Regions from separate parts of the Streptomyces sp. NPDC090088 genome, predicted to be linked through region 1. Evidence: riboswitches for the same ligand, from Rfam matches in the RefSeq annotation. Region 1 holds a riboswitch; each other region holds the start of a gene.
What was found. A riboswitch is a leader RNA that binds a small molecule or an ion and turns the genes downstream of it on or off. The one in region 1 is predicted to bind S-adenosylmethionine.

Region 1 (3,198 bases):
GGCTTGACGACGGCGTCGAGGCGGGGACCGAGGAAGAACGGGATCGAGTAGCGGTCGACACCCGGCTGCGGGCTGACGACCCGGTGCCGAGTGGCTTTCAGATAGCCCTGGGTGGCGATCTCCAGCATCTCGCCGATGTTGAACACGAAGGCGTCGGGCACCGGCACCGCGTCGATCCAGCCGCCGTCCTCGCCCTGTACCTGGAGTCCGCCGACGTCGTCCTGCTGGAGCAGGGCGAGGTAGCCGTAGTCCTTGTGCGCGCCCACCCCCTGGTCGGCGTCCCGGGCGGCGCGCGGCGGGTAGTGCACGATCTTCACATGGACGGCCGCCTCGTCGTCGAACCACTCGTCGAAGTAGCCCTCGTCCTGTCCGAGCGCGGCCGCCAGGGCCCGCAGCACCTCCCGGCTGACCCGCAGCGCCTCCGCCTGCCAGCGCAGCACGATGTCCTTGAGCTCCGGGAGCGCGGACGGCCACTGGTTGGGGCCGATCAGGCGCAGGTGGTCGGGATCGTCCGGGCCGGTCTCCACCGCCGCGCGCTCCGGGCCGATGTCGATCTGCTCCCGCCAGTCGGCACTGCCCGCCGTGTACTCGGTCCCGGTGCGCGTATAGCCGCGGAACTGGGGCGAGTTGACGTTCTCGATCTCCAGCCGCTGCTCCTCGGGCAGGGCGAAGAAGGCGCGTCCCGCGGCCAGCACCTCGTCCCGCAGGGCGGCCGACACGCCATGGCCGGTGACGTAGAAGAAGCCCACCTCGTGGGCCGCGGCCCGGAGTTGGGCGAGAAAGGCGGTGCGGTCGGCTTCCTCGGCGTTCCGGTCCCGGAACCGGGAGATGTCGATGACGGGCAGGGCTGGGGGCTGGGCCATGAGGGTTCCTTCGCGGCAACGGCAGCCGACCGCCCCGCACGGCCGCCCGGAGGGACGGGCTCTGACCGAGGGCGGACGGAAGGAGGAGCAGGCGGAGAGAGGGGAACGAGGTCGCGACGAGCCGTGGGACGGCGATCAGCAACAGACCTGGTCGAACTGGTCGGCGCGGCGGCTCGCCCAGAACGGGTCGAGCAGCACCGTGTGTGCCGGGCCAGTGGTCTCCATGGCCGGATCAAAGCACACCCGGCAAGGACGCGTCCACCACGCGTCCGGGCGGGCGAGACACCCTTCGGACGCACTTGTGCGCCTCGAACGCCCGGCTTCCGTGGGGCAGTTCGTCCACGTCCCGGCCTCCCCCGACCGGTCTTGACGCCGGAAGAAACGTCGATCTACGGTGTGCGCGAGCTACGAGTTCCGGTGATTCAAGCCCTGGCTGGCCGGACGGCAACCCTCGACGCAGTGGGGTGCCCCAGGTGACGGCTCGGCGGATCTCTTTGTTTCTGCAAGTGCGCTCGCATCGGCCGCCGGATCGGCCGGGACCCGGGAGGACGGCGTGGTGACGGCACTCATGCTGTGCTCGCGGCGCCATGTCGACCTGCTGCTGGTGTCCAGCGCCCTGTGTCGCGGCTGATCCCGCCCGCACCGGGCCGCCCCCTCGCATAGACCGCTCCACCCCTTTCCTTTCTCGCTGATTTCTCGCTCATTTCTCGCTCTTTTGTCGCGATCTCGCAGGCCGAGGCACGCTCCCGTGCCCCGGCTGCCTCGCGCACCCCCGACGCGGAAGCGGAGAACTTCTGATGACACTCCCCTACGGCTCCAGGCCGAACAGACCGCTCCGCCCCGGCGGCCTGGGCGCCGTGTCGCTGGGCACGGCGTTCCTGGTGGCGCTGACCGGCTGCACCAGCAGCAAGGACGGCAGTGGGGCGGACTCCGGCTCGTCGATCACCGTGGGTACGACGGACCAGGTGGCGAGCCTGGACCCGGCCGGTGCCTGGGACGCGGGTTCCGGCACCGTGGAGAGCGAGGTCTACGCGACCCTGCTCAGCCAGCGCAACGGCTCGGCGGACGTCACTCCCGACCTGGCCACCGGGATCAGGCTGACGGGGCCCAAGCAGTACACCGTCACGCTCCAGAAGGGCCTGAAGTTCGCCAACGGCCACGAACTCACCTCCTCCGACGTCAAGTTCAGCTTCGACCGGAATCTGCGGATCGCCGACGAGAACGGCCCGTCCTCCCTGCTGTACAACCTCGCGTCGGTCGCGGCCCCGGATCCGACGACGGTCGTCTTCACCCTCAAGTCGGCCAATGACACGCTGTTCCCGCAGGTGCTCTCCACGGCCGCCGGCGAGATCGTGGACGAGCAGGTGTTCCCCGCGGACAAGATCCTCGACGACACCTCGATCGTGGCGGCCAAGCCGTGGAACGGGCCGTACGGGATCGCGAGTTACGACAAGAACTCGCTGGTGTCCTTCACCGCCAACGCGGCGTACAAGGGCCGGCTCGGCACGCCGAAGACCAAGAACGTGCGGCTGAAGTACTACACGGACGCCGGCAATCTGAAGCTGGACGTGCAGCAGGGCACCATCGACGCCGTCTACCGCACGCTCACCACGGCCGATCTGGACGACCTCGCCAAGCAGCGGGACGTCAGGGTCCACACCGGCTCCGGCAACGGCATCCGCTACATCGTCTTCGACTTCGCCACCCAGCCCTACGGCACGAAGACGAAGAACGCCGACCCGAAGAAGGCGCTCGCGGTCCGGCAGGCCGTCGCGGACTCCGTCGACCGGGCCCAACTCGCCCAGCAGGTCTACAAGAACACCTACCAGCCGCTGTACAGCTCCGTCCCGGACGGCCTGACCGGCGCCACCCCCTCCTTCAAGTCGCTGTACGGCGACAAGAAGGGCGGCCCCGACCCGGCCGCGGCGACGGCCCGGCTGAAGGCGGCGAAGGTCAGCACCCCGGTCACCCTCAACCTCCAGTACAACAGCGACCACTACGGCTCGTCCTCGGCCGACGAGTACGCGCTGGTCAAGTCCCAGCTGGAGGCGACCGGGCTGTTCAAGGTGAACCTCCAGTCCACCGAGTGGACCCAGTACGGCAAGGACCGCGTCAAGCACCTCTACCCGCTCTACCAGCTCGGCTGGTACGCGGACTACCTCGACGCCGACAACTACCTCTCGCCCTTCTACTCGGCCAACAGCTGGGTCGCCAACGCCTACGACGACCCCGCCGTGCGCACGCTGATCCAGAAGGAGGAGACCGAGACGGACGCCGCGAAGCGGACCGCGCTGCTGAAGCAGGCGCAGGACAGGGCGGCCACTCAGGTACCGCT
Region 2 (3,198 bases), on a different contig from region 1:
TGCCCGGGGCTGGATAGGGTAGGCCTCACAGGCACCATTTCCCGGTACGACGATCAGGAGCGGCCTTATGAGCGCTGTGACCCCCGCTGGAGGCGACACCGCGGCGGGCCGTTCCTGGCCCGAGGTACTGAACGCGCTGCTGTACGGCCAGGACCAGAGCGCCGAGGCCACGGCCTGGGCGATGGACCAGATTATGCGCGGCCAGGCGACCGACGCCCAGATCGCCGGCTTCGTGGTCGCGCTGCGGGCCAAGGGCGAGACGGTCGAGGAGATCAACGGCCTGGTCCGCACGATGTACGAGCACGCCAACCTCATCGAGGTGCCGGGCCGCACGGTCGACATCGTCGGGACCGGCGGTGACGGCGCGAAGACGGTGAACATCTCCACGATGTCGGCGCTGGTGGTGGCCGGCACCGGCGCGAAGGTCGTCAAGCACGGCAACCGCGCCGCCTCCTCCGCGTCCGGCGCCTCGGACGTCCTGGAGAAGCTCGGCGTCAACCTCGACCTGACCCCGCAGCGGGTCGCCGAGGTAGCCGAGGAGGCCGGCATCACCTTCTGCTTCGCCGTCAAGTTCCACCCGGCGCTGCGTCACGCGGGTGCCGCGCGCGGCCAGTTGGGCATCCGCACGGTCTTCAACATCCTCGGCCCGCTGACCAACCCCGCGCGGGTGCGGGCCCAGGCCGTCGGCGTCGCGGACCCGCGCATGGCCCCCGTCGTCGCGGGCGTCTTCGCCGAGCGCGGCAACTCCTCCCTGGTCTTCCGCGGCGACGACGGCCTCGACGAACTCACCACGACCGCCACGTCCCACGTCTGGGTCGTCCGCGACGGCAAGGTCACCGAGCAGACCTTCGACCCCCGTGACGTCGGCATCGACCTGGTCCCGGTGGAGGCCCTGCGGGGCGGCGACCCGTCGTACAACGCGGAGGTCGCCCGCAGGCTCCTGGACGGCGACCAGGGCCCGGTACGGGACGCGGTCCTGCTGAACTCGGCGGCCGCCCTGGTCGCCCTGGACCCGGGCCCGGGCACGCTGCCCGAACAGCTCCGCGCGGGCATGGACAGGGCGACGGAGTCGATCGACTCGGGCGCGGCCAAGAGGGCCCTTGAGCGCTGGGCGGCGGCGACGAACAAGTAGCGGCGGCGCGGAGGTCCGGCACCGCCGGGTCCCGCCGTCGCGGCGGCGCGCAGCCCCGCGCGGCGTTGTCGGCGGTGCCCGGCCGGCCAGGCCCTCGTTCCGTCATCCGGACAGAGGTTGCGCGGCGGCGATCACTTCCCTTACGTTTCTTCCCAGGTCATGAGTGACAGTCATGAGGCCCCGGCCGACTGTCCGGCAACCCTCCGTCCGTGGCGGGGTGCCCCGGGTGAAGACCAGGTCGTAGGCAGCGAGGTCTACGGCAAGCGCGGACCCCTCGACACACCAGGGGTCCTGGTCGTACGAGGGAGCCTTCTGTGAGCAAGCGAATGCGATAGGGCGTCGAGCCCCGCCTCCGCGTACCCCTTTTCAGCTTTCCCCGTGCCGTCGACACACCGTCCGGCACGGCGGTTCCGCTTACCCTCACAGGAGTTCCGCCATGTCTGTCTCCACCGCTGCCTCCGCCCAGTCCGTTTGTGCCCCACTGCCCGTTCTGGGCCGGGATGTCGCCGTCCCGCTGGTCACCGGCGGCGAGGTCACCTACGCCGCCCTCGACTACGCGGCCAGCGCCCCCGCCCTCCAGCGGGTCTGGGACGACGTCGCGGCGTACGCGCCCTACTACGGCAGCGTCCACCGCGGCGCCGGCTACCTCTCGCAGCTCTCCACGGACCTCTTCGAGAACGCCCGCCGGACCGTCGCCGAGTTCCTCGACTGCCGCCCCGACGACCAGCTGGTCTTCACCCGCTCCACCACGGACTCCCTGAACCTGCTGGCCCGCGCCCTCCCCGCCGACTGCCAGGTCTTCGTCTTCGAGACCGAGCACCACGCCTCCCTGCTGCCGTGGCAGGACGCCCGCGTCACCTACCTCAACGCCCCCCGCACCCCGCGCCAGGCAGTCGAGACCCTGGAGCGCGCCCTCGCCGACCGCGACCCCCACGGCCCGGCCCTGGTCTGCGTCACCGGCGCGTCCAACGTCACCGGCGAGCTGTGGCCGGTACGGGAGCTCGCGGCCGCCGCGCACGCCCACGGCGCCCGGATCGTCCTGGACGCCGCCCAGCTGGCCCCGCACCACCCCGTCTCCGTCCAGGACCTGGACGTCGACTGGGTCGCCTTCTCCGGCCACAAGCTGTACGCCCCCTTCGGCTCCGGCGTCCTCGCCGGCCGCGCCGACTGGCTCCAGGCCGCCGAGCCCTACCTCGCGGGCGGCGGCGCCAGCCGCAAGGTCACCCGGCGCGAGGACGGGGGCGTGGCCGTGGAGTGGCACGAGAGCGCGGCGCGGCACGAGGCCGGCTCGCCCAACGTCATCGGCGCCTACTCCATCGCCGCCGCCTGCAAGGCGCTCACCGAGGCCGGCTTCGACACGCTGGTCGCCCGTGAGCGGCACCTGATCGAGACGGTGCGCTCTGGACTTGCCGAGGTTCCGGAGGTCCGGGTCCTCTCCCTCTTCGGCGACGACGCCCCGCGCGTCGGCGTGATCAGCTTCGTGGTGGACGGCTGGAACAGCTCCCACTTCGCCGCCGCCCTCTCCGCCGAGTACGGCATCGGCGTTCGCGACGGCCTCTTCTGCGCCCACCCGCTGGTCAGGACCCTCCTCGGCTCCGACCCCCAGACCCAGGGCGAGTGCGGGGCGCCGGAGGCGGCACCGGGCGAGAAGTCCCTCAACGCGATCCGCGTGAGCTTCGGGGCGGGGACGCCGGACGAGCACGTGGAGCGGTTCGTGGGCGCCGTACGGGAACTGGTCCGGGACGGCGCGAAGTGGAACTACCGCACGGAGGACGGCCGTTGCGTACCGGCCGTGTGACGGACTGACGTCCACTCGCGCGTATACGCTCACCTCGGCAGCTGTACGGAGAGCAGGGGGAGCGCGGAGTGCAGGAGCTGCGGGAGACTGACCCGCGGACCATCGGTCCCTACCAGGTCCTGGGCCGGCTCGGGTCCGGAGGCATGGGCGAGGTCTACCTCGCCGAGGCCCGGGGCGGCCCCCGGCTCGCGGTCAAGGTGGTGCGGGCCGAGCATGCGGAGGACCGCACCTTCCGGGCCCGGTTCCGGCACGAGGTGCGGGCCGCGGG
Region 3 (3,198 bases), on a different contig from region 1:
CTCCCGCCTGCACATCGATCTGCAGCGTGTGTGCAGCGCCATCAGCCTCGGCGCCACCGGCCTCGGCGCGACCGGCCGCAGAGCCCTCGGCCGCAGGGGCTGAACGCCCGCTCGCCCCGCACGAGCCGGGCCCCCGCCCACCGACGAACGCTTCCGCCGCGCGTACGTCCGCGCGCCCGCATCTGGGGAGACGCATGTCCATCACTCCGCTCGCCGCCCTGCCGTCCGTCCGCACCGCCCCCGCCTTCCGGGGCCGCATCGGCCGCGACGCGCGCAGCGGCCACTACGCGGTGCCGCGCCGCTACCGGCTCCATCTGGCCACCGCCTGTGCCGACGGCCTGCGCATCGCCGTCGGCCACAGCCTGCTCGGCCTCGACGACTGTTGTCCGGTCACCTTCCTGCCCGCGGTCCCCGACTGTCCCGACGGCAGCCACACGGCGCTGCGCCCGCTGTACGAGGCGAGCGCCCACCGCTACGTGGGACCGGCCCTGGCGCCCGTGCTCAGCGACGACTGGTCCGGCCGGATCGTCAGCACCCACAGCCGTGACATCCTGCGCGACCTGGACCGGCACTTCGGCGACGGCGTCACCCGGCTCCACCCGTGCGGCGCCGAGGCCGAGATCGAGGCCGTCGAGCGGCTCTGCGCGGAGGGCGTCGAACAGGCCGCACAGCGCGCCGGGCGCGAGGGCGGCGACCCGGAGGCACTGGAGACGCTGCTCGCCACCCTGGACGAGCTGGAGCGCCGGCTGACCGGGGTGGAGTTCCTGATCGGCGGTCAGCTCACCGCCGCTGACATCGAGTTGTGGGTGGCGCTGGTGCAACTCGACACCGTGCACCGCACCCATCTGGACGCCTCCGCCGTGCACCGCATCGCCGACCACCCGGTGCTGTGGGCCTACGCCCGGCGGCTGGCCGCGCATCCGGCCTTCGGCGCCCACCTCGACCTCGACGGCATCGCCCGCCGCCACCACGGCCGTTGCCAGGGCCTGGAAGCCGCCGGCGCGGCCGTCCAGATCCTGGACTGGGCCGGCCATGCGGCGGACGTTTCCCGCAGGTGAGAGCGGCCCGAACCGTTTCGCCAGCTGGACAGGCGTTGACATTCGTTCGGGCAACTGCGTTACTTACGGACCAGAACGGTCAAGAGCGTCAGCATCAAGCCCTGGCTTGCTGACCGGCAACCCTCGCATCGCGGTGGGGTGCCCCAGGTGACGACCGGACCGGATGACGACGTTCGGTAAGCGCGAGGCCCCGCCCCGGGGCCATCACACAAGACAGGTGACGGACATGTACGCAGCCTCCAGGACGGCCGAGCGCCGTGCCCAGGGCTGCGTACAGCCGTATCCGAGCCCGCTCGTCGCCGACCGTGCCGTCGACCTGCTCCGTGTCAACAGCGCCCTGTGTAGCGCGTGTACCGCACCGGGCTGTGCCCGCTGTCGGGTCTGACCAGGCTCTTCCGCCTTCGCCCCGCAGTTCTCGCCGCTCGGCTTTCCTGACGTAGACACCGCTTCTCTGACGTAGACACCGGCCGCCCGGTGTGACGCCGTCCGCCCACCCCCGCATCCCGCGCGCCCCGCGTGCCGTGCCGTGCCCGAACACGGCGCGGTACCGCGTTCCCGGCCGCGGCACCAGGGGTGTCCGACTCCGCCGGAGCCCGCCATGAGTGAACCCCCAGGCGCCACCATAACCGCGCCCGCCGCGCCCCCCGCTGACAAACCGTCAAAACCATTGGCAGCGCAGCGAGTTCTCCCGCTGCGCCGACCCGGACGGTGGATCGCCACCGCCGCCGTCCTGGTCCTGGTCGCCCAGTTCGCCCACGGGCTGGTGACCAACCCCTTCTACCAGTGGGACCGCTTCGGCTACTGGTTCCTGCGGCCGACCCTCCTCGACGGACTGGTCATCACCCTCGAAGTCACCGCCTACAGCGCGGTACTGGGCCTGCTCGGCGGCATCCTGCTCGCCCTGGCCCGGCTCTCGAAGAGCCCGGTGCTGCGCGCGGTCAGCTGGACCTATGTCTGGGCGCTGCGCTCCATCCCGCTCATCGTGGTCCTGCTCTTCCTCTACAACTTCAGCGCCCTGTACAAGACGTTGAGCGTCGGCGTCCCCTTCGGGCCGGCCTTCTTCTCCTTCGACGAGTCGAAACTCGCCACCGACATGGTGATCGCCGTCATCGGTCTCAGCCTCAACGAGGCCGCCTACGCGGCCGAGGTGGTCCGCGGCGGCATCCTCTCCGTGGACCAGGGCCAGCACGAGGCCGCCGCCGCGCTCGGCCTGCCCAAGGGCTACCAGTTCCGCAGGATCGTCTTCCCGCAGGCCCTCAGGTCGATCACCCCGAACTACGTCAACCAGCTGATCGGCCTGATCAAGGGCACCTCGCTGGTCTTCTACGTCTCGCTGCTCGACCTCTTCGGGACCGCGCAGAGCATGGGCTCCACCTACCCCGGCGACATCGTGCCGCTGCTCCTGGTGGTGACCGTCTGGTACCTGATCCTGACCAGCGTCGTCTCCGTGATCCAGTTCTACGTCGAGCGGTACTACGCCCGCGGCGCCACCCGCGCACTGCCGCCGACGCCCCTGCAGAAGCTCCGGGCCGGCCTCACCGACCTGCGGGCCCGCATCCGCCGGGAGGCCGCCGTATGAGCAGCACCGACACCCTGGAGACGGCCCCCGCCGCCCTGGAGATCCACGACGTCCACAAGTGGTACGGCACCCACCGCGTCCTCGACGGCATCGACCTGACCATCCGCCCCGGCGAGGTCACCGTCATCCTCGGCCCGTCCGGCTCGGGCAAGTCCACCCTCCTCAGGGTCATCAACCACCTGGAGAAGCCCGAGATCGGCCATGTCAGCATCAACGGCGAACCGATCGGGGTGAAACGGCAGGGCGAGCGGCTCAAGGAACTGAGCGAGCGCGCCATCCTGGCCCAGCGCGGCCGGATCGGCTTCGTCTTCCAGAACTTCAACCTCTTCCCGCACCTGACCGTCCTCGACAACGTGGCCGCCGCCCCCGTCGCCACCGGGAAGCTCACCAAGCCCGAGGCGCAGGCCCTGGCCAAGGAACTCCTGGAGCGGGTCGGCCTCGGCGAGCGCGTCGGCGCCTACCCCCGCCAGCTCTCCGGCGGCCAGCAGCAGCGCGTCGCCATCGCCCGCGCCCTCGCCCTGCGCCCCGGCGTGATCCTCTTCGACGAGCCCACCTCCGCCC

Region 2: linked by a shared signal. The riboswitch ahead of ACIPSJ_RS06350 (aminotransferase class V-fold PLP-dependent enzyme) and the one ahead of ACIPSJ_RS23170 (ABC transporter substrate-binding protein) in region 1 are both predicted to bind S-adenosylmethionine.
Region 3: linked by a shared signal. The riboswitch ahead of ACIPSJ_RS33175 (amino acid ABC transporter permease) and the one ahead of ACIPSJ_RS23170 (ABC transporter substrate-binding protein) in region 1 are both predicted to bind S-adenosylmethionine.

What each region holds. Positions count from the first base shown of each region.
Region 1 covers NZ_JBIVDZ010000004.1:706,001-709,198, forward strand. Annotated here, with positions in the region: gene ACIPSJ_RS23165 (isopenicillin N synthase family dioxygenase) at 1-863, opposite strand, end outside; SAM riboswitch class IV at 1,267-1,378, shown strand; gene ACIPSJ_RS23170 (ABC transporter substrate-binding protein) at 1,661-3,198, shown strand, end outside.
Region 2 covers NZ_JBIVDZ010000001.1:1,440,983-1,444,180, forward strand. Annotated here, with positions in the region: gene trpD (anthranilate phosphoribosyltransferase) at 68-1,132, shown strand; SAM riboswitch class IV at 1,288-1,404, shown strand; gene ACIPSJ_RS06350 (aminotransferase class V-fold PLP-dependent enzyme) at 1,569-2,930, shown strand; gene ACIPSJ_RS06355 (PQQ-binding-like beta-propeller repeat protein) at 2,999-3,198, shown strand, end outside.
Region 3 covers NZ_JBIVDZ010000007.1:479,459-482,656, forward strand. Annotated here, with positions in the region: gene ACIPSJ_RS33165 (putative leader peptide) at 1-103, shown strand, start outside; gene ACIPSJ_RS33170 (glutathione S-transferase C-terminal domain-containing protein) at 195-1,058, shown strand; SAM riboswitch class IV at 1,136-1,247, shown strand; gene ACIPSJ_RS33175 (amino acid ABC transporter permease) at 1,657-2,637, shown strand; gene ACIPSJ_RS33180 (amino acid ABC transporter ATP-binding protein) at 2,634-3,198, shown strand, end outside.